2 regions of the Exiguobacterium sp. PvP048 genome follow, and region 2 is predicted to be linked to the other one. Evidence: a T-box and tRNA genes for the amino acid it is inferred to sense, from the RefSeq annotation. Region 2 holds a T-box; the other holds one or more tRNA genes.

Region 1 (14,860 bases), on a different contig from region 2:
ATTGTCCGTAAAGGAGGCCACGCATTCTCATGATGGAAACCCGTTTACGCCGTCGTCAACGCTTGATCTTTTTATTATTAAGTCTGTTACTGCTCGGCACGATTGTTGTCAGCATCGGTCTTGGTCCGGCGTCCGTCTCCTACGACCGTCTGTTACCGACACTGTTTGGTCAGGGCTCCTTTAAAGAAGACTTTGTCCTGTTCTCGCTCCGTCTGCCGCGGATTATCATCACGTTACTTGCCGGAATGGCACTCGCCTTGTCCGGTTCGATTTTGCAGGGCATCACCCGAAATGAACTGGCCGACCCCGGAATCATCGGCATCAATACGGGAGCCGGGGTCGCGGTTGCGATTTTCTTCCTCTACTTTCCGGTAGATGTCGGCTCATTCATCTACGGATTGCCGGTTGCTGCATTCTTAGGTGCTTTAGTGACGGCCGTGGCCATTTATGCGCTGTCGTATGACCGGAATCGCGGCTTGCAACCAATCCGGTTGATTTTGACCGGTGTCGGCTTCTCAATGGCGTTGTCCGGCATCATGGTCATTCTAATTTCATCGACGAAACGCGAAAAGGTCGACTTCATCGCCAAATGGCTCGCCGGTAACATTTGGGGAACGGACTGGACGTTCGTCTATGCTTTACTGCCTTGGTTGATCGTCCTGATTCCGTTTACGCTCTATAAAGCGAATAAGCTCAATCTGCTCGCCTTAAACGAACCGGTTGCGATCGGCGTCGGCGTATCGATTGAAAAGGAACGGATTCAGCTGTTGCTGACGGCTGTCGCACTCGCGGCATCCGCCGTCTCTGTCACAGGCGGCATTTCCTTCATCGGTTTGATGGCGCCGCACATCGCACGGGCGCTCGTCGGTCCCCGCCATCAATGGTTCCTGCCGATTGCTTTATTGATCGGCGGTTGGCTGCTTGTCTTGGCGGATACGATTGGACGCAACATTGCCGGTCCGGACGGCGTGCCTGCCGGAATCGTCGTTGCGCTGATCGGCGCTCCGTACTTTATCTATCTCCTTCTGAAAAAGTAAGAACACTGATCAACCAATAAGAAATGATTTTTGGTTTCACTCGCTTTCCTCAGGCGAGACACAAGCCAGTTTTCCTGCCCATTTGAGCAGGAAAGCGGGTCTTGTTTGTCTCTGACAGCGCAAGTTACCTTGCGCTTTCTCCTGCAGGAGTCTCGTGAATCAAATCATTTCTTTAAAACACAACAGCAGCGAGAGGGATTTCAACTTCCCCTCGCTGCTGTTGTGTTTTACGTATCGTTTTATTACATCATTCAATATTTAACCCGCCGCGCTTCCCGTTCCGCGAGAATCAGCTCGCGCTCTGATAAATGCGTCGGATCAAGTCGTTTGATCCGGGAATCGACGAGACGGTCGAGTGACAAGACGGACAGTAACAAGACCAGAATCGGTCCGATCAGCGTTGGACGCAACACATACGGAATCAAGAACTGGGACGCCACGACAAGTAGAAGCTCCGTAATTGTAATGACGATGTACGGCAACCCGAGATGATCCCAGACTTCCATCCGGTCAAATCGTTTCGTGAAATAACGGTACTTCAACAAGCGGACCGTCCATTGGTAGCCGAGGACAGGAAGCAGTAAAAAGTAATGCATTGAGGTTTCGGCGAAGTTTAGATCATCTGCCAGAAACAAAAAGACGACCAAGACGAGTAGAAAAAATACCGTTTGAACACGCCGGGCACGTTTCGTGAAGCGCAAATAATCAAGTGTTCGTTGCTGTGTACTCTCTTCCATAACATGCTCCCCTCTCTACCGAATCAACCTCTTTTCCGGTACTGTTCGATTTCCCGCATTGTCACGAAAGCAGGATCAAGCTGTTTTGCTATCGTGTTCAATCGAGAGACGTATACCGTAATTGCGAACACCCAGAACAGAATCAGGGCGAAAGAAATACCTGAATATCCTGGGAAAACATAACCAGAATACATTAAAAACATCGGCACAAAATACCCAATCATTGAAGCCCGACCGACCTTTAAAACGGTCTGTTCATATAAATCAGTTTCCAAACGTCGCTTTAAAATCCGCAGACGCATGATTTCGCGGACGACGCCTGCGAGACAAAGTACCGTAACTGCAAATAACGTAAACAGTCCCGTTTTCCAAAAATCTGGAATGAACCAGCCGATTAAGGCAAATACTAAAACCGGAACCGGAATCAGATGTTGAAGTTTTTTAAGCGGCGGTCCAAGCAAATTTAACCGTGTATTTTTTTCAAGCAGTGTATTCATTTGATGTTAGCTCCTATTTCATACATTTTTGTATACTTCCTGATCACTGACAAAATCCGGATCATCACGTAGTTGCAGTTTCTTGAATGTCCATTCACACACTGCATACAGCGGAATCAGAATGAGCATCAGGCTAAGCCACATCTGCCAAAATGGGCGTTCCATCGTCGCTACCATTAGGACGACGAAAATCGTATACAGAATCACTTTATAGATGATCCCAAAACGCCACTGTTTGGTTGCCAACTCTTCTCCGATATACGATTCAAGAATCTGACGTTTTTTGAATTGATAACGAAGATTCGAGGCGAGAAAAGCTGCCGGAAATAATAGACTGAACAAAACCGAGTCAAACACAGTTATTAAAATTCCGACAAGCATCAACAATAAGAACGTCCACACCCATTTTTTTCCTAAGAAGTCCTTTTCCATATAAGCCAGCGTCAATTCATGTAACCGTTCGTCCCGTGCCGTACGCATGATGTTCTCTCCTTTAGCTGTCATTCTTCCAAGTACTTCACGTGCTTATGCACTTCCTGATCACTGACGAAGTCGGGATCGCCTGACCGGGCCATTTTTTTAAACAACCAATCAGTCGCAAAATAAATCGGAGCGAGAATCAGTATGACCCAAAACGTCATTTTCCATAAGGACAGATCACTCGTTTCAAGTATCACCATGAGCAATGAGCCGTATAACACAATCTGAATGCCGAGCCACAGCATCGATTGTGTCATAATCTGATCTTTAGAGAGATACCGTTCTAAAATCCTGCGTTTTTCTAGCTGAAACGGAAGATCAAAAATCAGATAGACAAGCGGCAACAGACCCAAATAAAGGGCGGAATCCATCGTTTCCGAAAAAATGCCGAGCGTCGCCGCCACGGCAGCCATCAGCCAGCCGTTTTTTTGAAGCTGACTCTTGTCGATATAGGCAAGTGTCAGTTCATGTAACCGTTCGTCCTTTGCCGTTTGCATCTGACTTTCCTCCTTCATCCCTGCTGGATTTCTGTTTCACTGATATAAGTCGGATCAATCTGTTTGGAACGGTACGTCAAGAAACGCCGGCAAAGCCAGTAAAACGGGATGACGCCAAGACACAGTCCGAGCAAAAAGACCGTGCTCGAACGATTAGCCGTGAGAACAATCAACGCAGCCAGCGCTCCGTATTGAAGCAGGCCGACGCCGACATGAAGACGGAACAGACGGTCTGCTGATCTTTGGGAGGTGTGACGGGCAACGATTTGAAAACGTCGCCGTTGCATGATTATGTCATAAGCGAAATATAAAATCGGAATGATCAAAGCAAGGACAGGTTGTTCCATCAGGTTACTGGCAAACAAGAAGAGTGCCAAGACGCCCCACAGTTTAGCGGTCGTCCGTTGATGCATGTGTTGATAAAGTTCCTGTAATTCCGTCTGTTGTCCTGTCACAGCATTCATTGCAACACGTTCCTCTCCATCATTTCTTAATGTAATATACTTACATTTTACCAATTATGTTTCAAAAAAAAGAAACTTCTAAAAAGAAGTTTCTAGACCGAGACCTGAATGATTAGATAGATGACACTGTATGCAACGATGGCTAACGGAATCATCGCGACACCGATCAACCAACCGTTCTTATCGCGAATTCCGAGATACAGAACCAGACAGCCGACGATGAAAGCAATGAGTGTAGTAAATGGATTCATACGAGTTCCCCCTCAAAAAATAACCTATAAAGAAATTTCCCCTTCCCTCAACTTGATAAACACGGAAACCGTTTCGGAAGACGTTCCGATTCATTCATTCTGTGACAAAACAAAAAACAGTGTCGCTTCCGGCAGACATCCACCGGAACCAACACTGTCTTCCACTTCTTATTTCTTCGTGATGACAACTTTCTTCTCGACGACATGGCCGCCTAGATCTTTTAATTTCAAGTTGTAGACGTTTTGACCTTTTTTCAAGGTAACGGTCTTGTTGATCGTTTTCTTAAAGGCGCGCATTTCGTATGGCTCCTTGAACGAACGGCGGTATTCGGCGTTGCCATTCAGATCAAAGCGTAACTCATCGTAGTTATCGCGCAGGACAATCGTCATCTTCGCTGTTTTCGTTTTGCTTGAAACCGTTTTTGGTGCTGTCACGCGGATTGTCGGACGCTCCGAGTCGATGATGACTTGACGGCTGAAGGCAACACGATTGCCTTTTCCATCATAGGCTTCGACTTTAAACGACTTCACACCATCTGTCGTATACGTGATGTCATGGTTGAATGCATAGTGTTGTTGAACCGCATCCCAGCGTAATTTAACGGCTTTTCCGTTGATTTTGAATGATTTGATGCCGGACTCATCCGCGACGTTTCCTGAAACCGTCACTTGTTGTGATGTCGTTAAGCCGAGTGCTTCCGGTGTATCGATCTGGACACTCGGAACGGCTTTATCGACACCTGAAGTGTTGACGTTTTTCTTCACGCTGTTGCCCGCATAATCCGTTACGACGAACGTGACTTTTGCACGGCTTGGCAGATCCGTCAGCGTGTAGTTTTTAGCAGATGGCGCAAGCGGCTGTTTCAAGACACTTTTTCCGTCGACCAGGATATCGAATGAAGCGACACCTGTTCCTTGGTCACCGGCTGTCCAAGAAACTGCTTTTTTGTCAGCATCCCATTTAACGGTTGCTGCCGGAACTTTTGTATCAATGTAGATCGGGAATAACGCCGTCTGCCATTTCGCATTCGGATAATCGACGACTGATTTGACCTGATAGTAGTACAGACCATCTTTGGCTTTTGCACCGTTGACCGTTCCATCCCACGCCGCATTCGTCACCGGTGTGTAACCGTCTTCCGATCCGCCGTCATAATAGTTTTTGATGACGTCTGACTGCGTTTCCAGTTTACGGAGTGTTGTTTTGTTGCGGTCAAGAATCGAGTACTCGACCTTTTTCGCGTTCCGTAAGAACGACAGGACCGGGAAGGCCTCATCGGCACTGCCGTCCCCGTTCGGTGAGAACGAGACTTTTTCTTTAACGACGTCGCCTGCAGCATTCGTTCCGAGGAAGTTGAAGTTATCCTTCACTTCTGTCGCAAGACCTGTGACGCCGTAGAACGTGTTTTCATCATACACCGGTGCATCGACGATTGGTGCTTTGTCCCATGCTCCTTTGAAGCCGACATACGGAACTGTCAACTCAGGATTTTTGCTCTTTGTATCGATCAGACGGACGAATCCTTCGACAAAGTAGCCGTTTTCGAAGATGGTTTCAAGCGGTACACCGTTTGCCCAATCGACTGTATCTTTTAAATCAACCGTAACGTTGACTTTTGTCGTGCTCTTCGCGTTAATCGCGACTGAACTTGCTTTCTTCGAGCCGACCGTGAAGGAAATCGGGAACGTGCCTTTATTGGCATCGACCGCATCAACTGTTCCTTTTTTAAAGATACCGTTCGCTTCCAGGAAATTTTGACCTTGGACGGCGAGATCCGATTGGACCGTTCCAGCCAGTTTGTACGTCAGTTTTTCATTGCTGTAGTTCTTCAAGTCGAGCGTAAAGCTGAACTTGTCGCCGACTTGTTTCAAGGCGGCTTTTCCTTCGCCCGATTTTGTTTCCGTTACGACGACCGGTGTTTTCATCGCCGCACGCAAGTCCATCAGACCCGCTCCTTCACGACGCGGAGAGTAATAGTTACCGGTTTTTGCTTCCGCATTGTATTTTCCTTTATCGAGTTGCGGACGAGACGTGTTCATCAAAATGGTCTTCGCGAGTTTAACACGTGTCGCCCCGCTGACTTTAAAGTCCTTATCGATCCGTTGCATGACGAGTGCTGTTCCGCCGGCAACGTGTGGTGCTGCCATCGAAGTCCCGCTCATGACGCCATATTCGTTGGCGTTGAGAGTGGAGTAGATTTTTCCGCCCGGTGCCGTGATTTCCGGTTTAAAATCAAGGTTCGGTGTCACACCCCATGATGTGAAATCAGACATTTCTCCGGCGACCGGGTTTGGTGTCGAGACCGCTTTCCCGTCAAACGTAACTGTCAACGCTTTACCTGCTTTTGCTTTCGCTTCGAGCTCGTTTCCGTCGGCAATGCTTAACGAGACGAGTGGAATCGTCGGTTTATTGAGCGCCATGCTGACGTAATCGCCGTGTTCGACACGACCGCGAACGATGACGCCGGCTGCTCCTTGTTTTTCAGCTTCCGCTTGAATCATCGCGTAGTTAAAGTTACCGTTTCGGACGACGAAGACGACTTTATCTTTGACGTCTTTGTCCGCATAGTTGGATTCACTGCCGTCACCAACATACACGACATCCATCTTCTCTTTATCAAAAACAGCAATCGGATTCGGTGAATCTTGTTTTTGGTAGGCCAAGTAACCGGCATCCTGTCCGTCAACCGTTAATGCCATACCTTCGAGTGTCAGCTGTGTGTTTTCAACAGACGCGACTTGCAGCGATTCGCTGATTAGTCCCGGCGAACCGACGACACCGACATCCGGATTCGATGCATATGGATTTCCGGCACCGCTTCCGGCAAATGCCGAGTTTCCGGCCGAAATCGCACATAAAATCCCGTTGTTCATCGCATTAACGATCGCTTTTTGTTCCGGATCATCTTTTTGGACGAACGAGGCCGTTGAACCAAGACTCATGTTGATGACATCTGCGCCGAGCGCAATCGCATCATCGATCGCTTTGATGTAGATATCACTGAATGTCGACGGCATCCCCGGATCATTGCCGAATACTTTCATCGCAAGCAGTTGTGTCTCCGGTGCCACCCCTTTGATCCCGCCGTTCGTTTCATCGCCGTTGGCACCAACCGTACCGGCAACGTGCATTCCGTGCATCGAAGCACCTGGTCCGAGGTCACGGATTTCACTGTCATGATCGGCATAGTTATAACCGTACGGGACTTTTTCCGTAAAGTAGTTTCCTTTTAATCCCTTTGAAGCTTTGAAGCCTTCGACTTTTGACGACGTCAAATCAACTTTTGTCTCCGGACTGAGGACCATGTCCTTGTGCGTCGGATCGATTCCCGTATCGATGACGGCAACGATGGTGCCTTCCCCTTTATAGCCATAGTCCTGCCATGTTTCTTTTGCATTGACCATGTCTTTACTGTGCAACATGTTTGGTGTCGCGCCTTTTTCGACTTCCGGACGCGCATACTCATGTGCGATATGTACGGCCTTGATGCCGCTTAACTTTTTCAACTCTTTGATTTCACCGTATTTAACTTCACCGCTGAACCCGTTCAGGACGGTCGTGAAGCTTTCTTTATAGGAAACAGCAATGTCTTTTTGGGCAATTGCTGCTTTGACTTCTTTTTGTTTATTGACGATTTGATTCTTGAGAATGATTTTTTCCGTATTGCTCAACGTGCTGTAACGTTTATTTTGTGCCTGCGCATGTTCAATCGCGGCTTTTTGATCGAGTTCGACGACAATCCGTACTTTTTCGTTTTGGCTGTATGACTTTTCCTGACCCGCTTTTTTCAGTGAGAGTGCTTGTGGCTTTTGTACATCCACTTTTTGTGATGACACGTGTCCCTCAGCATGAACTAGGCTGGAAGATGTCATGAGGGCTGCCGCCATAAGAGCAATCTTCTTTTTCTTCATTCTTTTTCCTCTTTTCCAAAAATGTAATGTGGCACAAAACATATTAAACGAAAATTCTGTATTTTTAGTTTAATCAACTTTTGCTTAATATACAATTTAAATTTGGAGTATTTTAAAAATAATTGTTGGTTTATGGTATATCAATCAGTTAACATCCTTCATTTACCTTTTTATCAAAAGAGACCGTTTTTCTGAAGACACAAAAAAAACCTTGGTTTCCCAAGGTTTCGGCAGGTAAAGCAATATGGAGACTATCGGGCTCGAACCGACGACCTTTTGGCTGCCAGCCAAACGCTCTCCCAGCTGAGCTAAGCCCCCGTGTGTTTCTATAATGAGTATACCCATTGCTGTTCATTTTTTCAATATAAAATTAGACCGCTTACAAAAAAATCTCCCTCACCTTACCGGCAAAGGAGAATCTTCCGTTATTTGTTCAGCTCACGCATCATATCCGCCTGTCGTTCGAGTTCAGCTTCCTGCTCGAGAATCAGGACTTTTTTATAGGTCCGTGCTGAAATCAGGATACTGATTTCATATAAAACGAACAACGGAACAGAAATCATCAAATGCGACGTAATGTCGGGCGGTGAGATCAACGCCGCAATCACGAACAACGCAAAATACGCATACTTCCGATTCTTCCGCATGAAGAACGGCGTCACGAGTCCGAGCCGTGTCAAAAACATCGTCACGACCGGCAACTGGAACAACAGACCAAACGGAATCGTCAACCGGATCAGAAAGCTGAAATAATTCTCGACTCCGATGACCTGTTCGATTCCGAGCTCTTGTCCGAGTTCTGTCGATACTTCGAGTAAAAACGGCAACAGCCAAAAATAAGAAAATGAAACACCCGCAAGGAATAAGAAAAACGTCACGGGAATATACGTCAACGTCGCTTTTTGTTCTTGGTCGTGCAGACCGGGACGGATGAATGCCCAAAGCTGATACATCCAAAACGGGGATGCCAAGACGATTGCGATGATGAACGCAAGATTCAGATATAACATCAGTGGATCAACAACGTTAAACGCATTCAGCCCAATTCCGAGTTCCTTTAAGTCGGCCTGTAAGAAACGGACGAGCGGCCGGACGAGCGGAAAGGCTGCGATAAACATGACCACTACAATGATGAGCGACCAGACGATCCGCTTACGCAGTTCATCTAAGTGCGATGTCACACTCTGTTCTTGATCGATCGCCATGATTCACTCACTTCTCTTTCGTTTCGTCCTTTTTGTCTTTATCATCATCCATGATGCCGTGTGTCGCACTCTTGAACTCTTTTAACGTCTGTCCGGCAGCGCGGCCGAGTTCCGGTAATTTCTTCGGTCCGAAGATGATGAGGGCGACGACACCGATCAAGGCGATGCTTCCTGGTCCAATGAATCCGACCGTTAACGGAATAAGGTTTTCCATTATGATTTCACTCCTTCAGCTGATTGCGAATAATGCTTCATGAAATAGACGAGCGACTGCAGCTCGATTGACAGATCGATGTGATGCACCCGAACGTGGGCCGGTACATTCAACCGGGCCGGTGTAAAGTTCAAAATGCCGGTCACACCATACTCAACTAACTCATCTGCCACTGACTGGGCGAACTGAGACGGTACCGTCAAGATGGCGACATCGACATGGTTCGCTTGGATTTGTTCTTTCATATCCGAGACGTGATAAATTGGAACGTCCTGCGTCGTTGTTCCGACCTTGTCCTCATCGGCGTCAAACGCGATGACGATACGAGTACTATTATTCTTTAAAAAGTTATAATTTGCAAACGCTGTTCCGAGATGTCCGACCCCGATTAAGGCGACATTCGTGACCTCGTCTTGGTTGAGTGTCTTTCGGAAAAATGTTAACAAATGTTGAACATTATAACCGTACCCTTTTTTCCCTAACGCCCCAAAGTAGGAAAAGTCACGACGGATCGTCGCGGAGTCGACTTTGACCGCTTCGCTGAGCTCTGCTGACGAGACACGCAACTTGCCGGAGTTATAAAGACTCTGGATAAAACGATAATATAACGGCAGCCGTTTCGCCGTTGCTTGTGGTATTTTTGTGTCTGGCCCATTCATACTGCAGTTCCCCCTTCGGCCACGTTCTGACGTGGCACCCAAATCAATGCAAAGAATTCTACTCCCCTTGATTGTAAACCACTTCACATAGAGTAACAAATATTATATTCGGCAGGATTTTTCGTGATAGACTAAAGGGTGGAAGGATGGATGGATATGATTCTCTTACAAGTAAACCAACTCTCAAAATCATTCGGCGTCGAGCCGATTTTAGACAATATTAAACTCGAAGTACAGGAACGGGACCGGATTGCCCTCGTCGGACGAAATGGTGCCGGAAAATCGACACTTTTAAAAATCATCGCCGGGGAGCTGTCACATGATTCCGGGGAAATCATGAAGAGCAAGGAAGTCCGGATCGGTTATCTCGCGCAGGACAGCGGACTCGAGTCGAACGAATCAATTTGGAACGAGATGCTGACCGTCTTTGAGCATCTGCAGGATCAGGAACGGGCACTTCGCCGGATGGAAATTGAAATGGGCATGGAACACATTTTAAATGATCCGGCCGCTTATGACCGTCTCCTTAAAACGTACGACCAGGCACAACACGACTTCTCGGAAGCCGGCGGCTATCAGTTCGAAGCCAATATCCGCTCCGTCTTACACGGGATGCGCTTTTATCCGGACGATTATTCCCGACGGATTCAGACGCTTTCCGGTGGACAGCGGACCCGGCTCGCCCTCGCGAAGATGTTGCTGCAGGCACCGGAACTGCTGATTCTCGATGAGCCGACCAACCACTTGGACATCGATACACTGTCCTGGCTTGAAAGTTACTTGTCCGGTTACCGCGGCGCTGTCCTGATCGTTTCCCATGACCGGTATTTCCTCGATCAAGTCGTCAACGTCGTCTATGAATTGTCCCGGAACGTCTCCCGGAAGTTTACCGGTAATTATACGAAGTATCTCGAACAAAAAGCGGCGCTCTACGAACAGGAAATGAAACAGTTCGAACAGCAACAGGAAGATATCGCGAAGATGCAGGATTTCATCCAGCGCAACATCGCCCGGGCAACGACAACAAAACGGGCGCAAAGCGTCCGCAAACGTCTTGAAAAGGTCGACCGGATCGACCGGCCGGACGGTGACGAACGTAGTACGGTTCTGTCATTCCCGATTGAAAAGCAGAGCGGCAATGATGTGCTGCAGGTCAACCAACTCGCAGTCGGCTATGAAGAAGCCGTCTCGAAAAACATCACGTTCCGTCTGCAACGCGCGGAATCACTGGCGCTCGTCGGACCAAACGGAATCGGCAAGTCGACACTACTGAAAGTGCTCGTCGGCCGTCTGAAACCGTTATTCGGAGACTACCGGTTCGGAACCGGTGTCTCAATCGGTTACTACGATCAGGAGCAGGCGGAACTGAATGACCGCAACCGGGTCATCGATGAAATTTGGAATGAATGGCCGTTGATGCGCGAACAGGAAGTCCGGTCTGTGCTTGGTCAGTTCCTCTTCAGCGGAGACGACGTCTTTAAGCTCGTCCATGAATTATCCGGCGGAGAACGCGGACGCCTGGCGCTCGCAAAACTGAAGTTACGCAAAACGAATCTGCTGGTCCTCGATGAGCCGACGAACCACTTGGATCTTGATTCGAAGATGGTCCTCGAGAATGCCCTCGTCGACTACGAAGGGACTCTGCTGTTCGTTTCCCACGACCGCTACTTCATTGACCGCGTCGCGACGCGTGTCATTGAAATGAGTTCAGACGGTGTGACCGATTACCTCGGTGACTACTCGTATTACATGGAGAAAAAAGCCGAGAAAGAAGAAATCGCCCGTCTTGAAGCGGAAGAAGCGAAAGCAATCAAAGTCGCGTCGACGAAGACGATTGACAAGGAAGCCCAAAAAGAAGCACGTAAGAAGAAACAGCAACTTGAACAGCTCGAGCAAGAGATCGAACGGTTGGAGAACCGGTCGGTTGAAATCGAACAGCTGTTGTGTGAACCGGAAGTCTTTAATGATATTCCGAAAGCGACCGCCCTGTCGGCAGAACGTGATCAGATCGACGTCGATTTGCTTGAGCTGATGGAACAGTGGGAGTCGTTCCACTGATGCGATCGAAAAGTTATCTGATCAATCTGATCCAAGGATTATTGTCCGGTGTCCTTTATTTCGTTCCGATGTATGCGGACTATGTCTCGGCTTTCATTCGTCCGGATGCGTTTAATGCCGTGTACCCGTTGTTCATCCTGATTTCCTGCATGATCGGACTTGTCATCCAAACGTGGAGCGGACTGTTCATCAGTTTATTGTCCGGTCTGATTTGTACGTTGTTGACGATTCAGTCGTTCGTCGAACTGAATGATCCAATGATCATCATGTATTACGGTGCTGTCTCACCACTGGTCGCCTTTTTGATCAGCTGTGTCGGAATCTGGGCACTTGCCGTCCTGTTTTATTTGCTCGACGGTTTTCAGTACAGCAAACGCCATAAAGTGGAGTAAGTCACAAAAAAGACGAGAGAAGCAGATAGCGCATCTGCTTTCCTCGTCTTTTTTTGCGTGATATTCGCTGCCGTTTATTTTGTCGGACGGGCAATCGTAAATATTTCACCGATTTTCGCGTAGTCATTGCCGGCAAGACGGGCAATCGCGTTTAATCCGTCTGCATCAATCCGGAAGGACTCTTCAAGTTCATCGGTGACATGATAGCGGATGACTTCGCCAATCAATAAATCGGCTGTTTCAAGTTCGATGTGTTGCGTCAGCTTCAGCTCAAACCGGATTTTTGCTTCTGCGACCGCGGGAACATTGATCAAATCACTGTCAATCAGTGTCAGATTCGTCCGCTCCAGTTCACTTTCGCCGTAGGCAAGCGGTGCTGCCGTCTCGTTGACCGCTTCGACAATCTCTTCACTGACAATATGGATGACATATTCTTTCGTTAACAAGATATTTTTAGCCGTATCCTTCTCCCCTTGATCCGTCTTTTGAACGGCAATCAACAGTTGAGGCGGATGACTTGAGGCGACGGTAAAGAACGAAAACGGGGCAGCATTGATTGTTCCATCCGCTCCTTTTGTCGTGACGAAAGCAATCGGTCGCGGGATGATACTCCCGATCAACAATTTATAGTTTTCTTTTGGACTGAGTGACCGCGCATCAAACTTCATTGTTATAACCTCTTTCTCTGTTTACCCGAGCATGGCTGCGAGTGAATAGTCTCCAGCACCAATCAAGGCGACGCCAAGAGCGATGACGATCAGTGCCATGTTGTATTCGTACCCGTTCTGTGTCACCCAGTAACCATTTTGACCGTGCACCTTGATGATCGCAACGAGCATCGATCCGATAATCAGTGCTGCTGCAAACCATAAGAAGAGACCACCGGCAAACAGTACGCCACCGACTAGTTCCGCAAGTCCTGCCGCAAGTGCAAGTGTTTTACCCGGTTTCATGCCGATCGACTCAAACCAGCCGCCTGTCCCCTCAATCCCGTGTCCACCGAACCAGCCAAACAATTTTTGTGTGCCGTGTGCTGCAAATGTTAAGCCAATCACCAAGCGAATTAAAAATAATCCTAAATCCATCATCTTTCTCAAACTCCCTTTTACTTAATGTTTTTTAATTACTTTTAGTAACCTAAATAAGACTATAAACTATCACTTACTAAAAGTAAATAGATTTGTTTTTGTTCTTTTTGTTACATTAAGTAAAATGATTCGATTTTTTTAGTAGAAGCGGGTATACTACAAATATAGAAAGGATGAGTGCTGATGGAAGAGACATTGATTCCGACTGCCCTTTGTCCGAAAGTCGAACATGCCTTTGAAATTTTGGGCAAGAAGTGGACGGGCTTGATTTTACGTCATCTCATGACAAAGACCTGTCGTTTCAACGAAATTCAAGATGCGATTCCGGAGTTGTCTGGTCGTATGTTAACGGAGCGCATGAAGGAACTTGAGGCGGAAGGTATTGTGATCCGGACCGTCATTCCGGAACGTCCGATTAAAATTCAATACAGTTTGACTGACAAAGGTCGTCAGCTTGAACCTGTCATTCGTTCAATCGAAGAATGGGCCGAGCTCCAAGACTGACATAAAAAGTCTCTCTACTCCGGAGAGGCTTTTTATTTTCAATTGTATTGAGAACGATTATCAATTAAACTGAAAGTGTTCACATTTTGGAGAAAGGATGATTCAGATGAATGTCATGATCGGCTTTGTCAGTATGTCCGGAAACACCGAAGATATCGTACATCTCCTGCAGTCGGAACTCGAACAAAAAGGCTGCATTGTTCATATACAGGAACTTGACCGGTTATATCCGTCCGACTTCTCTCAGTATGATGCCGTATTGCTCGGCTCCTATACATGGGGAGACGGCGATTTGCCGTATGAAGCGGAAGATTTCCTTGAAGATCTTGCCGACAGTGACTTGAACGGCTTGGCAGCTGCCTCCTTTGGTTCGGGGGACCGTGATTATCCGAAATACTGCGCCGCTGTCGATCTGCTCGAACAGACGTTACAATCAGCCGGTGCGACAATCACCGCTCCTGGTCTGAAGATCGAGTTTGATCCGGATACCCCGGAGAAACAAACTGCCTGTCGTCTGTTTGCTGAAGAATTTTTTGAACGGGCACAACGATTGTATGCGTGAACTACTCACCACTTATTTGCTTCGCAAATTGAAGTGGGTGCTTCTTGGGAAGACCGTACTTTTACGAGCTACGGTTATTGACCAAGCTCATCGGGTGGTTCCCACCCTGAAGGGGTTTCAGTCTGCTAACAGCAACAAGTTGATACTTGCGTTGATATCTCGATCATGATGCGCACCGCAAGTACATGTCCACTCGCGCACATCCAACGTTTTCTTCTCACCTTTCCTTCCGCAAGAAGAACAGATTTGGGTTGAGGCGTACCATTGGTCCGCTTTGATCAGTGTTCGTCCGTAGAAGGTGCA
Region 2 (14,860 bases):
GAACGGATCGTTTACCGGCATTGGTCCGAAAACAGCGAAAAATATCGTCGATGCGCTCGGTGAAGATGCCATTGACATCATCTTAAAGGACAGTAAAGCACTCGATCGTGTCCCCGGGTTAAAACAGAAGCAGGCGGATGTCATCTTCAGCCGGCTCGCGACCTTATACGGTGTCGATCAACTGATGCTTTTTTTAGCACCGTTTGATGTCACCCCAAAACTCGCAGCAAAGATTTATGCAGCGTACGAAGGGGATGCGATGGCGAGAATTCGTGAAAATCCTTATTCCTTGATGTATGAGGTCAGTGGAATCGGTTTTAAGACAGCCGACCAAATTGCCTCGCATCTCGGACTTATCGGACTGCATCCGGAACGGGTCGCAGCATCCATCATGCATATACTGGAGCAGGAAGCGGGAGAAGGGCATGCATTCGCGACGGTCGAATCCCTGTTACAGCGGGCACCGCGTCTACTCGGTGAGGATCCGGGGGAACGCCTGGAACAAGCCATCGAGCTGTTGCTGACGGAAGATAAGGTCAAACTCGAAGAAGGTTGTTTGTATCTGCCGACGATTTTCTATGCGGAAGTCCGGGCGGCAAAAGAGTTGGCCCGTGTCATGGCGAACGGATCCGAGCAGGAAGTCGATGTGGCGACAATTTTGTCAGCCATCGGTCAACTCGAAGAACGGTTTGGTATGGAATACGCCGTTCAGCAACGGGATGCGATTGAGCTTGCGGTCAAGGCACCGCTGATGGTCCTGACGGGCGGACCCGGTACGGGGAAGACGACGGTCATCAAAGGGATTTTGCATGCGCTTCAGGAAATCCATGATTGGCCGCTTGAAAAAAGTCAGGTCAAGTCAGGCGAAGTCTATCCGTATGTGCTCGTCGCACCAACCGGACGGGCGGCCAAACGGCTGTCGGAAGCAACGGACGTTCCGGCGATGACCATTCACCGCTTATTAAAATATGACGGGACGAACTTCCAGCTGGACGAAGACCAACCGATTGCCGGTAAAGTACTGATCATCGATGAATCGTCCATGATCGACATCTATCTGTTATCGAGTTTGTTACGGGCCGTGCCAAACGGCATGAAGATTTTATTCGTCGGCGACCGGGACCAGCTGCCGTCGGTCGGTCCGGGGCAAGTCCTTGCCGACTTGATGGATACGGACGGTATTCCGGTCGTCCGGCTCAACGTCGTCCATCGGCAGGCCGAAGATTCCTCGATTCTCCGGTTGGCCCACGATTTAAAAAACCGGGTCACGTCAGCTGATTTGCTGGCCCCTTTATCCGACCGTCGTTTTTATTCGCTTGCTCCGCAGGAATCGTTGCGCGGTATCGCGGCTTTTGCAGAAAAAGCACTGGCGAAAGGATATTCGAAGTTTGACGTTCAAATTTTAGCGCCGACGTACCGCGGACAGGTGGGCATCGACGAATTGAATATCGTTCTGCAAAAAGTCTACAATCCGGAAGCGCCGAAAAAACGGGAAGTCAAACAGGGGACACGGATTTACCGGAGCGGAGACAAGATTCTTCAGCTCGTCAACAATGCGGAAGAGAATGTCTACAACGGTGACATCGGTGAAATCGTCAATATCTTCTTTGCGAAGGAGAACGTGGATAAAGTCGATAAAATCATTGCCCGGTTCGATCAGACGGAAGTTGAATATAACCGGAGTGACTGGGATCAATTTACGCATGCTTACGCGATTACGATTCATAAAGCGCAAGGATCGGAGTTTCCGATTGTGTTGATGCCGGTCTTTTTCACCGGTGCCTTCAAGCATTCCCGGAATCTCATCTATACAGCCGTCACTCGGGCCAAAGCCAGTCTGCTGTTGTTCGGAGATCCCCGTGCCTTCCATAAAGCGTCACAAGAGGAAGAACCGCGCCGGCGGACACGGCTCATTGAACGGCTCGGCGGTATGACAAAGACTTGACTGAATGCATCAGATAGGTAATAATCACGGTAGATGAATGGACGCAAAACGTTGATGGAAGATAAGTAAATCGTAGTTTTCATGACCAGAGAGAGATGGAATTGCTGGAACCATCTTCATGACGATTCGATTGAAGCTCCTTCCGGAGTCGAGTGCAAACACTTGCGGGTAATCTCCGTTAACGGATTTTTCGAGGTAAAGGGAGCAATTGTCTTTACGAACGAGGGTGGTACCACGAGAGCGATGCTTTCGTCCCTTTTCAGGGATGAATGTATCGTTTTTTTGCGTTCAGGACAAATTAATCAATGGGGGTATTTTCGATGAAACCATTAAAACCGTTGACGGGTGCACAAATCCGTCAAATGTATCTCGACTTTTTCCAGTCTAAAGGGCACGCAATCGAACCAAGCGCATCACTCGTTCCAATTGAGGATCCGACGTTACTTTGGATCAACTCGGGTGTCGCTACGTTAAAAAAATATTTTGATGGACGGGTCATTCCGCAAAATCCACGGATTGTCAACGCACAGAAATCCATTCGGACGAACGATATCGAAAACGTCGGGAAAACAGCACGTCACCATACGTTTTTTGAAATGCTCGGAAACTTTTCGGTCGGCGATTACTTCCGCGAAGATGCGATCAAATGGGGCTGGGAACTCTTGACGAGTGACGAGTGGTACGGTCTTGATCCGGATCGTCTTTCCGTAACGATTCACCCGGAAGACGATGCTGCGCGTCAAATCTGGCTCGAACTGGGTGTGCCGGCTGAGCGCATCATCCCGCTTGAAGATAACTTCTGGGAAATCGGGGAAGGTCCTTCAGGTCCGAACACGGAGATTTTCTTCGACCGTGGACCGGCTTTCGGCGATGATCCGAACGACTCTGAACTCTATCCGGGCGGCGAGAACGAACGGTACCTTGAAATCTGGAATATCGTATTCAGTCAATATAATCATGACGGACACGGCAACTATACAGAATTACCGCGTAAAAACATCGATACCGGAATGGGTCTTGAGCGGATGGCGAGCGTCATGCAGGACGTACCGACGAACTTTGATACGGACTTGTTCATGCCGATCATCCACAAAACGGAAGAAATCAGCGGGAAACGTTATCGCGAAGACACAAAACTGGATGTCGCGTTCAAAGTCATCGCGGACCACATCCGCACGGTTGCTTTTGCCATCGGAGACGGAGCGTTGCCTTCGAACGAAGGACGCGGTTATGTCTTACGCCGATTGCTTCGTCGTGCTGTCCGTTATGCAAAAATGCTTGGGATTGAACGTCCGTTCATGTACGAACTCGTTGATACAGTCGGCAGCGTCATGGTCGATTTTTATCCGCAAGTTCCGGAAAAAGCAGATTTCATCAAACGTGTCATCAAAAACGAGGAAGAGCGATTCCACGAGACATTACATGACGGTCTTGCCATTCTGAACACAGTGGCACAAGCTGCCAAAAATAACGGCGAACATATCATCAGCGGAGAAGATGCTTTCCGTTTGTATGATACGTACGGTTTCCCGCTTGAACTGACGGTTGAATATGCGGAAGATCATCAGATGTCGGTCGATGAAGAAGGATTTAAACGGGCGATGGATGAGCAGCGTAAACGTGCCCGTGCTGCCCGTGAAGACGGCGGTTCGATGCAACAACAATCAGAAGTATTGGCAACTTTGACTGTTCCAAGTCAATTCGTTGGTTATACGGACCTTGAGGCGGATGCAAAAATCATTGCTTTGTTGCATGATGGAGAACGAGTAACAGAAGTCGCTGCCGGCGAGGAAGCACAATTGTTGCTTGATGTTACACCGTTTTATGCAGAGAGCGGCGGAGAAGTGGCTGACTCAGGAACAATCACGGGTCCGGATTTCGTCCTCGATGTCAAAGATGTCCAAAAAGCACCAAACGGTCAAAATCTGCATACCGTTGTGGTCCGGACAGGGATTGCTTTAGCGGATGCATCCGTTCATGCCGCGGTCGAAGCATCGTCGCGTCAAGCCATCACGAAAAACCATACGGCAACCCACTTGTTGCATAAAGCGTTGAAAGACACACTCGGAACACACGTCAACCAAGCGGGTTCACTTGTTTCAGCGGAACGTCTGCGCTTTGACTTCTCGCACTTCGGAGCAGTAACGGCCGAAGAATTAGCAACAATCGAACAGGATGTCAACCAAGCGATTTGGGCATCACTTGCAGTCGAAATTGAAGAGATGAACATTGCTGATGCGAAAGCAAAAGGGGCAATGGCACTGTTTGGTGAAAAATACGGCGAGACGGTTCGTGTCGTTTCGGCTGGAACCTATTCGATCGAACTCTGTGGCGGGATTCACGTCCGCAATACAGCGGAAATCGGTCTGTTCAAGATTGTTTCCGAATCAGGCATCGGAGCCGGAACACGCAGGATTGAAGCTGTTACAGGAGCAGGCGCTTACCATGTCATGAACGGTCACCTGCAGACACTCGAGCAGGCAGCACGTGTCCTGAAAACGAAAACGACGGAAGTACCGGGACGAATCGAAGCACTTCAAGTCCAGCTTCGCGAAACGGAACGGGCACACGAATCATTGCAGGCAAAACTTGCAAACATCGAAGCGGCGTCACTTAAAGATGATGTCGAGCAGATCAACGGCGTCCAGGTGCTTGCGAAGCAAGTCGACGTCTCGGATATGGATGCCCTTCGCGGCATGATGGACGAACTGAAGTCAAGTCTCGGTTCGGCAATCATCGTCCTCGGTAGTGCGCAGGGAGACAAAGTCAACCTCGTTGCGAGTGTCTCAAAAGACTTAATCGATCAAGGGTACCATGCCGGTAAATTGATCAAGGAAGTAGCCACACGTTGCGGCGGCGGTGGTGGCGGTCGTCCGGACATGGCACAGGCCGGCGGAAAAGATCCTGCAAAATTAAACGAAGCTCTTGCGTTTACTTCACATTACGTGCAATCACTGGCATAATAGAGAAGTAGTGTAAATGAAAGAGGTGATTAACGTGAGTCAGATGGATCAAACGATGAAATTTAATTTTCCAGAAGACGATAGCCAGGCGGCGACACGCGAAGTATTGCTGACGGTCTATCATGCTTTAGAAGAAAAAGGCTATCATCCGATCAACCAAATCGTCGGATATCTACTTTCCGGTGATCCTGCTTACATTCCTCGTCATAACGATGCACGTAATATGATCCGAAAGATTGAGCGTGATGAACTACTGGAAGAACTCGTGAAATCTTATCTATCGGAGAGTGGAGACAAAAAATGAAGCGTGCCATCGGACTTGATGTCGGTTCGAAGACGATCGGTGTTGCGGTGAGTGATTTGATGGGCTGGACAGCACAAGGCGTCGAAACCATCAAATGGACAGAACCTGAATACCCGGTCGCCTTCAAACGACTCGAGGCAATTATTAAGGAATACGGTGTCGAAATCATCGTCATCGGACATCCGAAAAACATGAATGGGTCAATTGGTCCCAGAGCTGAGGCGAGTGAAGCGTTCGCGCGTGAAATCGAAACCCAGACGGGCCTTTCGACTGTTCTTGTCGACGAGAGACTGACGACGATGCAGGCAGAACGTATGCTGATCGATGCCGATGTCAGTCGGAAAAAACGGAAACAAGTCATCGATAAGATGGCAGCAGTCATGATCCTGCAATCTTATTTGGATCGGGCAAATCGATAAGGAGGAAATGAGATGTCTGAAGAAAAACGGCAGTATCTCTTTCCTGATGAAGACGGTGGCGAACATCTTTTCGAAGAATGGTACCGTTATGTCAGTGAGCGAACCGGCAAGACCTATTTATTTCTCGAAATGATCGGTCATCCGGAAGAGGGCGCAGATGATTTAATCATTTGCGAAATCGACGAGTTTGGCGAAGGCGAAGATGATTTTGAACTCAGCCTGATTGATGAAAACGATGAGCAGACTTGGGATGAACTTGAGGCTGCATTAAAGGAGCGGATGAATGATGCAACAGAATGAACCTACACATTACGTAATTCCCGATGGGGAAGGCAACGAATTTAAATTTGCCGAGCGTTTACGGTATGAAAGCCCACGCTCAAGCAAAACTTACATTTTCCTTGAGCCTGTCGGCGCGGATTATGATGAAGCAGAAGAAGTCGACATCTTCGTTTATGAGTTAGAAGAGTACGGTGAAGGTGATGATGATTTCAACCTCGTTCCAATCGCAGAAGACGATGCAGAAACTTGGGATGAAATTGAAGAAGTCTTTAATACATTAGAAGACGAGCTTGACTAAACCGACTCGTGTATAAGGTGGTGTCGTCAGAGCAATGGCTCTTTCGATATCACCTTGTTTTAAGAGAAGAAGGAGGAACCGATGGAGAATGAATGGAAGAAAAATGCTGAAATCGAACAGAAACGTCGCCGGACATCGCGCCGGATAACGTTAATCATCCTTTCAGTATTGTTCACGATTTTCTTAGTAGCAGGAGCAGCCATCTACATCTTTTTAAAGAGTTCACTCGAACCGGTCAACGAAGAGGCGACGAAGTCTGTCAAGGTTGAGATTCCTTTAGGCGCCGGTACAAGTACGATTTCAAGCATTCTTAAAGAAAAAGATTTAATCGCGAACGAAACGATTTTCCGCTATTATGTCCGCTATAAGAATGAATCGTCATTCCAAGCCGGGACATACACGTTGACTCAAGCGATGACACCGGACGAAATCATCAATGAATTGAAGACCGGAACAGTCATGAAAGCAGCAGATGTCAAAATCACGCTCCCTGAAGGAATCACAATGGATCGTCAAATTGCCATCATCGCGAAAGCAACCGGTTTTAAAGCTGACTTCATCCGTAAATCCCTGACAGATGAGGCATATATTAAAACATTGATTGAAAAGTATCCGATGTTGACGGATGAAGTGACGAAGCAGGGCGTCCTCTATTCACTCGAAGGCTATCTCTTCCCGGCGACATACGAATTCGACAAAGGAAAAAGCATCAATCAAATTGCCGAAACGATGTTGGATGAGATGGAAAAGATTTATGATGCGAATGCCGATGCCATTAAGAAATCAGGCATGGCTTTCCATGAAGTGTTGAGTCTCGGATCCATGGTGGAGCGGGAAGCCGCAACACCAGACGATCGTCGTGAGATTGCCGGTGTCTTTACGAACCGGCTGAACGACGGGATGAAACTCCAATCGGATCCAACGGTCTGGTACGGTACAGGAGAAAATACAGCATTGACGACATTAAAGGATTTGGAGAACAATTCGAAATACAATACGTACAAGTATGAGGGGATTCCGATCGGTCCGATTTCAACCGTCAGTGAAGATTCAATTCTTGCCGTCCTTAATCCTAAAAAGACGAAATACGTTTATTTCTTTGCCCGACCACCAAGTGATAAAAATCCACGCGGTCAAATTCTTTATGAGGAAACCTATGAGGAACATCAACGTAATGTTGTGAAGTACAAACCGGAATGGGTCGAATACGAAGCAAGTAAAGAGCAATGAACAGGAGGTTGATCGGGAACGGTATGTTCGTTCCCGGTCAACCTGTTTATGCGCAGAAGGAGTGAATTCCGAATGAATGATTTTACAGCGTATGTCGAAGGGATGATTCGGCCACGTGATCCCTTGTTACAGGAAATGGAAGCATATGCGAAAGAGCACCATATTCCAATCATTGAACTGACGGGATCGGAAGTTTTGTTATCGTTATTGACGTTACAACAACCGAAACGAATTCTCGAACTCGGCACAGCGATTGGGTACAGTGCGATTCGGATGGCTCGCGCCTTGCCGGATGCCCGGATCACGACAGTAGAACGAAATGCGAAACGATACGCCGAGGCCAAGATGTTCATTGAACGTTCGGACGTTGCGGACCGGATTGACATCGTTTTTGCGGATGCAGTAGAATTAGCCGAAACCCTTGACGAGCAATTTGATGCCGTGTTCATCGATGCGGCCAAAGGGCAGTATAAAAAATTCTTTAACGGTTATGGGCGATTGGTGCCAATAGGCGGAGTTTTATATACGGATAACCTATTTTTGCACGGGGATATCCTGGAGACGGATCCGAAGACGTTTGACCGGAGAAGACGGCGGCTTGTCCGTCTGGTCAAAGAATTTACGGCATGGATGATGGAGCAAGACCAATATGATACGACGATTTTCCCGCTTGGAGACGGCGTGTCCGTCAGTCGGAAAGTGAAGTCGGAATGAATGATGGAGGTACGAATTCAATGCAAAAACCGGTTGTAATTGGTGTGGCTGGAGGAACAGGTTCAGGAAAGACGACGGTCGCACGTTCACTTGTCGACGCATTCCCGAGTGAATCCATCGTCATGATCGAGCAGGATGCTTACTATAAGGACCAAAGTGAATTATCGATGGAAGAGCGCTATCAAACAAACTATGATCATCCATTTGCCTTTGACAATGATTTGCTGATTGAACATATCAAAGCGTTGCGCGAAAACCAGGCGGTTGAAAAACCGGTCTATGATTACGTTGCGCACACACGGGCAACGGAGACGATTCCGCTTGATCCACGTGACGTCATCATCGTCGAAGGTATTTTAGCGCTTGAAGATGAACGTTTACGGGAATTGATGGATATTAAAGTCTTCGTGGATACAGATGCCGATGTTCGGATTCTGCGCCGGATGCAACGTGATATGAATGAACGGGGACGGTCGATTGATTCCGTCGTCGAGCAATATACGAAGGTTGTCCGTCCGATGCATCTCCAGTTTTGTGAACCGACAAAACGGTATGCAGACATCATTGTTCCTGAAGGTGGCGAAAACCACGTGGCGATTGATTTACTCGTCACGAAGATCCGTGCGATTCTCGATTATCGGTCTTCACTTGATCAAAGAGGATATTGATTCCAAAAAAGATGTGAATATACTATACTAGTGGAATAAAAAGGAGCGTGACAAAAATGGCAGAAAAACAGTATTACATGACGCTTGAAGGTAAAGCGAATGTTGAAAACGAATTAAACGAACTGAAGTCAGTCCGCCGTAAAGAAGTTGTCGAAAATATTAAAATCGCCCGTTCATTTGGTGACTTGTCGGAAAACGCGGAATATGATTCAGCGAAAGAAGAACAAGCAATGGTCGAAGGCCGGATTGCTCAATTAGAAGAGATGTTACGCAACGTTGCCATCATCTCGGAAGATGAGAAGGATATCTCGGTCGTTGGTATCGGGACGACAGTTACATTCTTGATCCTTGAAGACAACGAAGAAGAAACGTATACGATTGTCGGTAGTGCAGAAGCGGATCCATTCACCGGGAAAATCTCGAACGAATCACCGATTGCGAAAAGCCTGTTCGGGCACAGTGTCGGCGAGCAAGTTTCCGTTCAAGCACCAGGCGGAGATTTCGCTGTAAAAATTACATCAATCAAGTAAATACGAATGAACAGCAGCCGGAGCAATCCGGTTTTCTGTTTGAACGGGGGAAAAAGAGATGCCAATCGCAATTATCGGAGCAATGGAAGAAGAAGTAAACTTACTTCGAAATGAATTATCGGAACGAAAAGATACCGTCATTGCCAACTATCATTTTTATGAAGGATTGTTGAACAGTGTACCGGTCGTCATCTTAAAATCCGGTATCGGAAAAGTGAATGCAGCAATCGGAACGACGTTGTTACTCGATCATTTCAAACCGAGTGCCGTCATCAATACCGGTTCAGCTGGCGGATTCAGAGCCGGTCTGAAAGTCGGAGATGTCGTCGTTTCGACGGAAGTCCGTCACCACGACGTCGACGTGACAGCGTTTGGTTACGAGTATGGTCAAGTACCGGGAATGCCGGCTGCCTATACAGCTGATCCGAAATTGATTGCAACAGCGGAAGCTGTCATTGAACGGATGGATGCGATTCGGGTCGTCCATGGCTTGATCGTAACAGGTGATTCATTCATTCATGATACAGAGCGTTCGAACCTCATTAAAACGAACTTCCCGGATGTCGCGGCAGTTGAGATGGAAGCAGCGCCGATTGCGCAAGTTTGCCATCAATTCGATGTCCCGTTCGTCGTGACACGTTCGATTTCTGACAGTGCCGATGAAGAAGCATCTCTGTCATTTGATGAATTCTTGGAGATTGCTTCGATTAATTCAGCGAAGATGGTCATGGAAGTCGTCCGCACATTAGCTGATTCAGAGTAATCTGGATGACGTAAAGGAAGGTCTCTCAATGGGAGGCCTTCTTTTCTCTTTGACAAAATGTGTTTAACGCTTTATATTAGTACCAGATACTAATTTCAAAGGAGCAATCATATGAATATCGGAATTGTAGGACTCGGTACATCATTACCCGAACATCGGATGACAAATGATGATTTAGCAGCGACACTCGATACGAGTGATGAATGGATTCGGACACGTACAGGAATCGGGGCGCGGCGGATTGCAGATGATGCAGTCGATGTCACGGATTTAGCGACGGAAGCAGCGGAAAAAGCATTAGCAGATGCTAACCTGACTGCAGACGACATCGGATTGATTGTTGTCGGAACGGCAACCGGACGTGCTTTCCCGTCGACTGCCTGTATCGTTCAGGAGCGGATCGGTGCACTCGGTGCAACAGCTTTTGATATCAGCGCAGCCTGCAGCGGATTCATTTTTGCCCTACAGACGGCTTCGAGTATGATGACGGCAACGGGATCAAAACACGCACTCGTCATCGGAGCAGAGAAGATGTCAAGCATCGTTGACTGGTCAGACCGGTCGACGGCCATCTTGTTCGGTGACGGTGCCGGAGCAGTTGTTCTCGGTCCAACCGAGCAACAAGGATTGAATGCCTTTGAACTGGGCACGGATGGCCGCGGAGCACATCTGTTATTTAAAAACTTGGATGGTCCGATTGAAATGAACGGTCGGGAAGTCTTTAAGTTCGCAGTCCGCAAGTTACCGGACATCGTGGAAAAAGTCATTCAAAAAGCGGACGGAACCCTGGACGAACTTGATTTACTGATTCCGCATCAAGCGAATTTACGGATTATTGATGCAGCACGTGAACGGCTTGGGATTGCAGAAGAGAAAGTGATCGTGACGATTGACGAACATGCGAATACATCTGCTGCGTCAATACCACTTGCACTAGAAGAGGCACGGCGACAAGGAAGATTGTCACCGGGGACGACACTTGTCCTCGCCGGATTCGGCGCAGGTTTGACATGGGGAGCAGCTTACATTACTTGGACTAAAGGGGAGAACACATAAAATGATGAGAAAACGTGTAGTAGTAACAGGTATGGGCGCACTGACGCCAATCGGTAATGATGTCGATACATTCTGGAATGCCTTAAAAGCCGGTGAAAACGGGATTCGTCCGATGGAACGTCTCGATATCGATGAGTATCCGACGAAAGTAACGGGAGAATTACAGAATTTTGATGTCACGGAATTCATTGAAGCCAAGGAAGCCCGGAAAATGGACCGTTTCGTTCATTATTCGCTCGTCGCAAGTATGGAAGCCGTTAAAAATGCTGATTTGGATGTTAAAGCCAATGCTGAACGTATCGGCGTCTGGATCGGATCCGGTATCGGCGGCGTCGAGACGATTGAAAAACAGGCGAAAATCTATTTTGAACGGGGCCATCGTCGTGTCAGCCCATTCTTCATCCCAATGATGATTCCAAACATGGCCAGTGGCCAAGTTTCGATTTATACAGGCGCAAAAGGACCGAATAACTGTTCCGTCACTGCATGTGCTTCCGGTACAAACGCGATTGGTGAAGCGTTACGCGTTATTGAACGCGGTGACGCGGACGTCATGATCGCCGGTGGAGCAGAAGCACCGATTACCAATCTTGCATTTGCTGGTTTTTGTGCCAATAAAGCGATGTCGACGAACCATGATCCAAACACGGCAAGCCGTCCGTTTGATGAAGGCCGTGACGGATTCGTCATGGGAGAGGGTGCCGGAATCCTGGTACTTGAAGAGTATGAACATGCGGTCGCCCGTGGTGCCAAAATCTATGCAGAAGTCAGCGGATACGGATTAACAGCCGATGCTTACCATATCACAGCACCAGATCCAGACGGCGACGGCGGAGCGCGCGCAATGGCGATGGCGATTAAAGATGCAGGTATCGAACCGGCTGCCGTTCAATACATCAATGCACACGGAACGAGTACACCGATGAATGATGTGTTAGAGACGAAAGCAATCCATACGGTCTTCGGCGAGCACGCTGAAAAATTAGCCGTCAACTCGACGAAATCAATGATCGGTCATTTACTCGGCGGTGCCGGTGGAGTGGAAGCCATCGCAACGATTAAATCGCTGCAGGAGCAAACCGTTCACCCGACGATTCATTTGGAGAATCCAAGTGAAGGATGTAATCTCGATTACGTGCGTGAGGGAAGCCGGTCATGGGATCTTGAGTATGCACTCAGCAACTCGCTTGGATTTGGTGGTCATAATGCTTCACTCGTCTTCAAACGATATCACACATAATCTCGTGCGAAGCAGAAGCGGAAAAGCGATTTAACGGTTCGGATGACCTTTAAATCGCTTTTTTTTATATAAAAAAATTCTGCTTTATTTTATAAATAAAAAAATAAAAATCTAAAAATCCCACTTATTTTCAAATTGTTTTGAAAAAATATTTAGAAAAATCGGATAAAAGGTTTGCAAAATTATCAGAACATTGTAAACTATTTGTAACGAGAGGTTTTGGTCGAATAAAAGTTATGACTTTTTTTTTCGCTCAAAAACCTTAGATTACTAGCTTTGGAAATTTTAGGGGGGTCATCGTATCATGAAAAAGAAAAGTTTTGCACTGGCTACATCTGTAGCCCTCGTTTCAAGCGCGTTCCTCGCAGCTTGTTCGACGACTGATTCAAATGACACATCATCGGGCGACAAAGGTTCGGACAAGAAATCAAGTGAGCAGACGCTAAACTTGATCGAAAGTGCTGATATTCCAACGCTTAACCCAACAACTTCTACGGATGCCGTGTCGTTCAACGTTTTGAACAACACAATGGAAGGTCTTTATCGTTTAGATGACAAGCAACAGCCGACACCGGGTATTGCTGAAAGTCACACAGTTTCCGATGATAAATTGACTTACACATTCAAGCTACGTGATGCAAAATGGTCGGACGGTACACCAATCACAGCAAAAGACTTCGAATATGCTTGGAAAGAAGTCTTGAACCCGGATAATGCTTCGCAATACGCGTATGTTTTCTACAACATCGAAGGTGCTGAAGAATACAACACGAAAAAAGGCGAGCGTGATGCGGTTGGCGTCAAAGCAGTTGACGACAAGACATTCGAAGTAAAATTAAAAGCACCAGCTGATTACTTCCTCGGTTTAACTGGATTCGGACCATTCATGCCGAAATCAGAAGAACTTTCGAAAAAAATCGGTAAGGACTTCGGTTCAACAGCTGATAAATCACTTTACAACGGACCATTCAAATTAACAGAATGGACACGTGAACAAGGCTGGAAAATGGTTAAAAACGATAACTACTGGGATAAAGACAGCGTGAAGCTGAACACGATCAACGTTAAAGTCGTTAAAGAAGTTGCGACAGGCGTTAACCTTTATGAAAAAGGCGACATCGATCGTGCTGGTCTTTCTTCAGAGTTCGTTGCCCAGTTCCAAGACAACAAAGAGTTCAAAACTAAAGGGGAGTCAACAATCTTCTACCTTTACTTGAACACGAAAGTCAAAGCTTTGAACAATGAAAAAATCCGTCGTGCCATCGACATGGGTTACAATAAAAAAGGAATCACGGACGTCATCTTGGCGAACGGTTCGCTTCCTGCAAACTACATTGTACCAAAAGACTTCGCGAAAGATGCTGACGGAAAAGACTTCCGTGAAAAGTACCCGACATTCAACGAGTACAATGCAGACGAAGCGAAAAAACTATGGGAAGAGGGCTTAAAAGAAATCGGTCAAAAATCGGTTGAACTTGAGCTCCTTAACTACGATAGTGATGATGCGAAGAAAATCGGTGAGTTCTTGAAAGGTGAGCTTGAGAAGAACCTTCCAGGCATGAAAGTCACAATCAAGCAACAACCGTTCAAAAACAAATTGGATCTCGAAAACAAAGGCGACTTTGAATTCTCGTTCGCCGGCTGGGGTCCTGACTACCAAGATCCAATGACGTTCCTCGATCTCTTCTTGACTGACGGACCATACAACCGTGGTAAATGGTCAAACAAAGAGTACGATAAACTCATCAAAGATGCACAAACACAAACAGATGCAGCAAAACGTTGGTCTGAACTTCAAGAAGCAGAGAAAATCCTTCTTGATTCAGCAGCGATCTCGCCTGTTTATCAGCGCGGACGCGCATTCCTCGTTAAACCATACGTTAAAGGTGTTGTCGAACATAACTTCGGCGCAGATTTCTCTTACAAATGGGCTTCTATCGAAGGAAAATAAGTATGATAAGCGTTCCCTTAACCGGGAGCGCTTTTTTTAGTTGACGGTTTGTCAAATTAAGTGCAACACTTCTTCCGTGAAGACCTCGTATGCAGTTTTCCAGTTAAGACATTTTCGTGGTCTCCCATTAATCCAGGCGAGCGCTTGAGCGATTTCAGAACGACTGACCTTTCCGAAATCTGTCCCCTTCGGGAAAAATTCACGGAGAAGACCATTGGCGTTCTCGTTACTACCACGTTGCCAAGAAGAATACGGATCTGCAAAATACATGGGTAAGCCTAACGTGTCACGAATTCGTTCATGACAGCTAAACTCTTTTCCACGATCTGTCGTCGCAGTTTGGAACGTTCCCAACGGGAAGGAAAGATGTAATGCTTGAATCGCAGACTCCATCGATTGAGCGGACCGATTTTCCATCGGTACAGCGAGATAAAAACGACTCTTTCGCTCGACGAACGTTGCGACACAGGCTTTTGACGTTCCTCTACCCGATACAA

Evidence for each region. The T-box of region 2 lies ahead of alaS (alanine--tRNA ligase). A T-box ahead of a tRNA ligase gene usually reads a tRNA of that ligase, here a tRNA-Ala.
Region 1: it has a tRNA-Ala gene. The T-box ahead of alaS (alanine--tRNA ligase) is inferred to sense a tRNA for this amino acid. The anticodon was not compared.

What each region holds. Positions count from the first base shown of each region.
Region 1 is NZ_JBEPSU010000009.1:55,154-70,013, forward strand. Features, by position in the region: gene ABIC15_RS13585 (FecCD family ABC transporter permease) at 1-33, shown strand, start outside; gene ABIC15_RS13590 (FecCD family ABC transporter permease) at 30-1,037, shown strand; gene ABIC15_RS13595 (hypothetical protein) at 1,289-1,774, opposite strand; gene ABIC15_RS13600 (hypothetical protein) at 1,798-2,271, opposite strand; gene ABIC15_RS13605 (hypothetical protein) at 2,290-2,751, opposite strand; gene ABIC15_RS13610 (hypothetical protein) at 2,772-3,248, opposite strand; gene ABIC15_RS13615 (hypothetical protein) at 3,263-3,712, opposite strand; gene ABIC15_RS13620 (hypothetical protein) at 3,805-3,963, opposite strand; gene ABIC15_RS13625 (S8 family serine peptidase) at 4,132-7,875, opposite strand; tRNA gene ABIC15_RS13630 (tRNA-Ala) at 8,121-8,193, opposite strand; gene tatC (twin-arginine translocase subunit TatC) at 8,301-9,080, opposite strand; gene ABIC15_RS13640 (twin-arginine translocase TatA/TatE family subunit) at 9,088-9,294, opposite strand; gene ABIC15_RS13645 (redox-sensing transcriptional repressor Rex) at 9,294-9,953, opposite strand; gene ABIC15_RS13650 (ABC-F family ATP-binding cassette domain-containing protein) at 10,110-12,011, shown strand; gene ABIC15_RS13655 (hypothetical protein) at 12,011-12,403, shown strand; gene ABIC15_RS13660 (flavin reductase family protein) at 12,478-13,071, opposite strand; gene ABIC15_RS13665 (DoxX family protein) at 13,093-13,491, opposite strand; gene ABIC15_RS13670 (winged helix-turn-helix transcriptional regulator) at 13,675-13,995, shown strand; gene ABIC15_RS13675 (flavodoxin) at 14,093-14,557, shown strand; gene tnpB (IS200/IS605 family element RNA-guided endonuclease TnpB) at 14,675-14,860, opposite strand, start outside.
Region 2 is NZ_JBEPSU010000001.1:316,050-330,909, reverse strand. Features, by position in the region: gene recD2 (SF1B family DNA helicase RecD2) at 1-1,945, shown strand, start outside; T-box leader at 1,988-2,205, shown strand; gene alaS (alanine--tRNA ligase) at 2,266-4,908, shown strand; gene ABIC15_RS01700 (IreB family regulatory phosphoprotein) at 4,943-5,212, shown strand; gene ruvX (Holliday junction resolvase RuvX) at 5,209-5,631, shown strand; gene ABIC15_RS01690 (DUF1292 domain-containing protein) at 5,644-5,931, shown strand; gene ABIC15_RS01685 (DUF1292 domain-containing protein) at 5,918-6,211, shown strand; gene mltG (endolytic transglycosylase MltG) at 6,293-7,441, shown strand; gene ABIC15_RS01675 (O-methyltransferase) at 7,514-8,155, shown strand; gene udk (uridine kinase) at 8,176-8,823, shown strand; gene greA (transcription elongation factor GreA) at 8,880-9,353, shown strand; gene mtnN (5'-methylthioadenosine/S-adenosylhomocysteine nucleosidase) at 9,412-10,116, shown strand; gene ABIC15_RS01655 (beta-ketoacyl-ACP synthase III) at 10,228-11,172, shown strand; gene fabF (beta-ketoacyl-ACP synthase II) at 11,174-12,412, shown strand; gene ABIC15_RS01645 (peptide ABC transporter substrate-binding protein) at 12,717-14,363, shown strand; gene ABIC15_RS01640 (IS30 family transposase) at 14,415-14,860, opposite strand, start outside.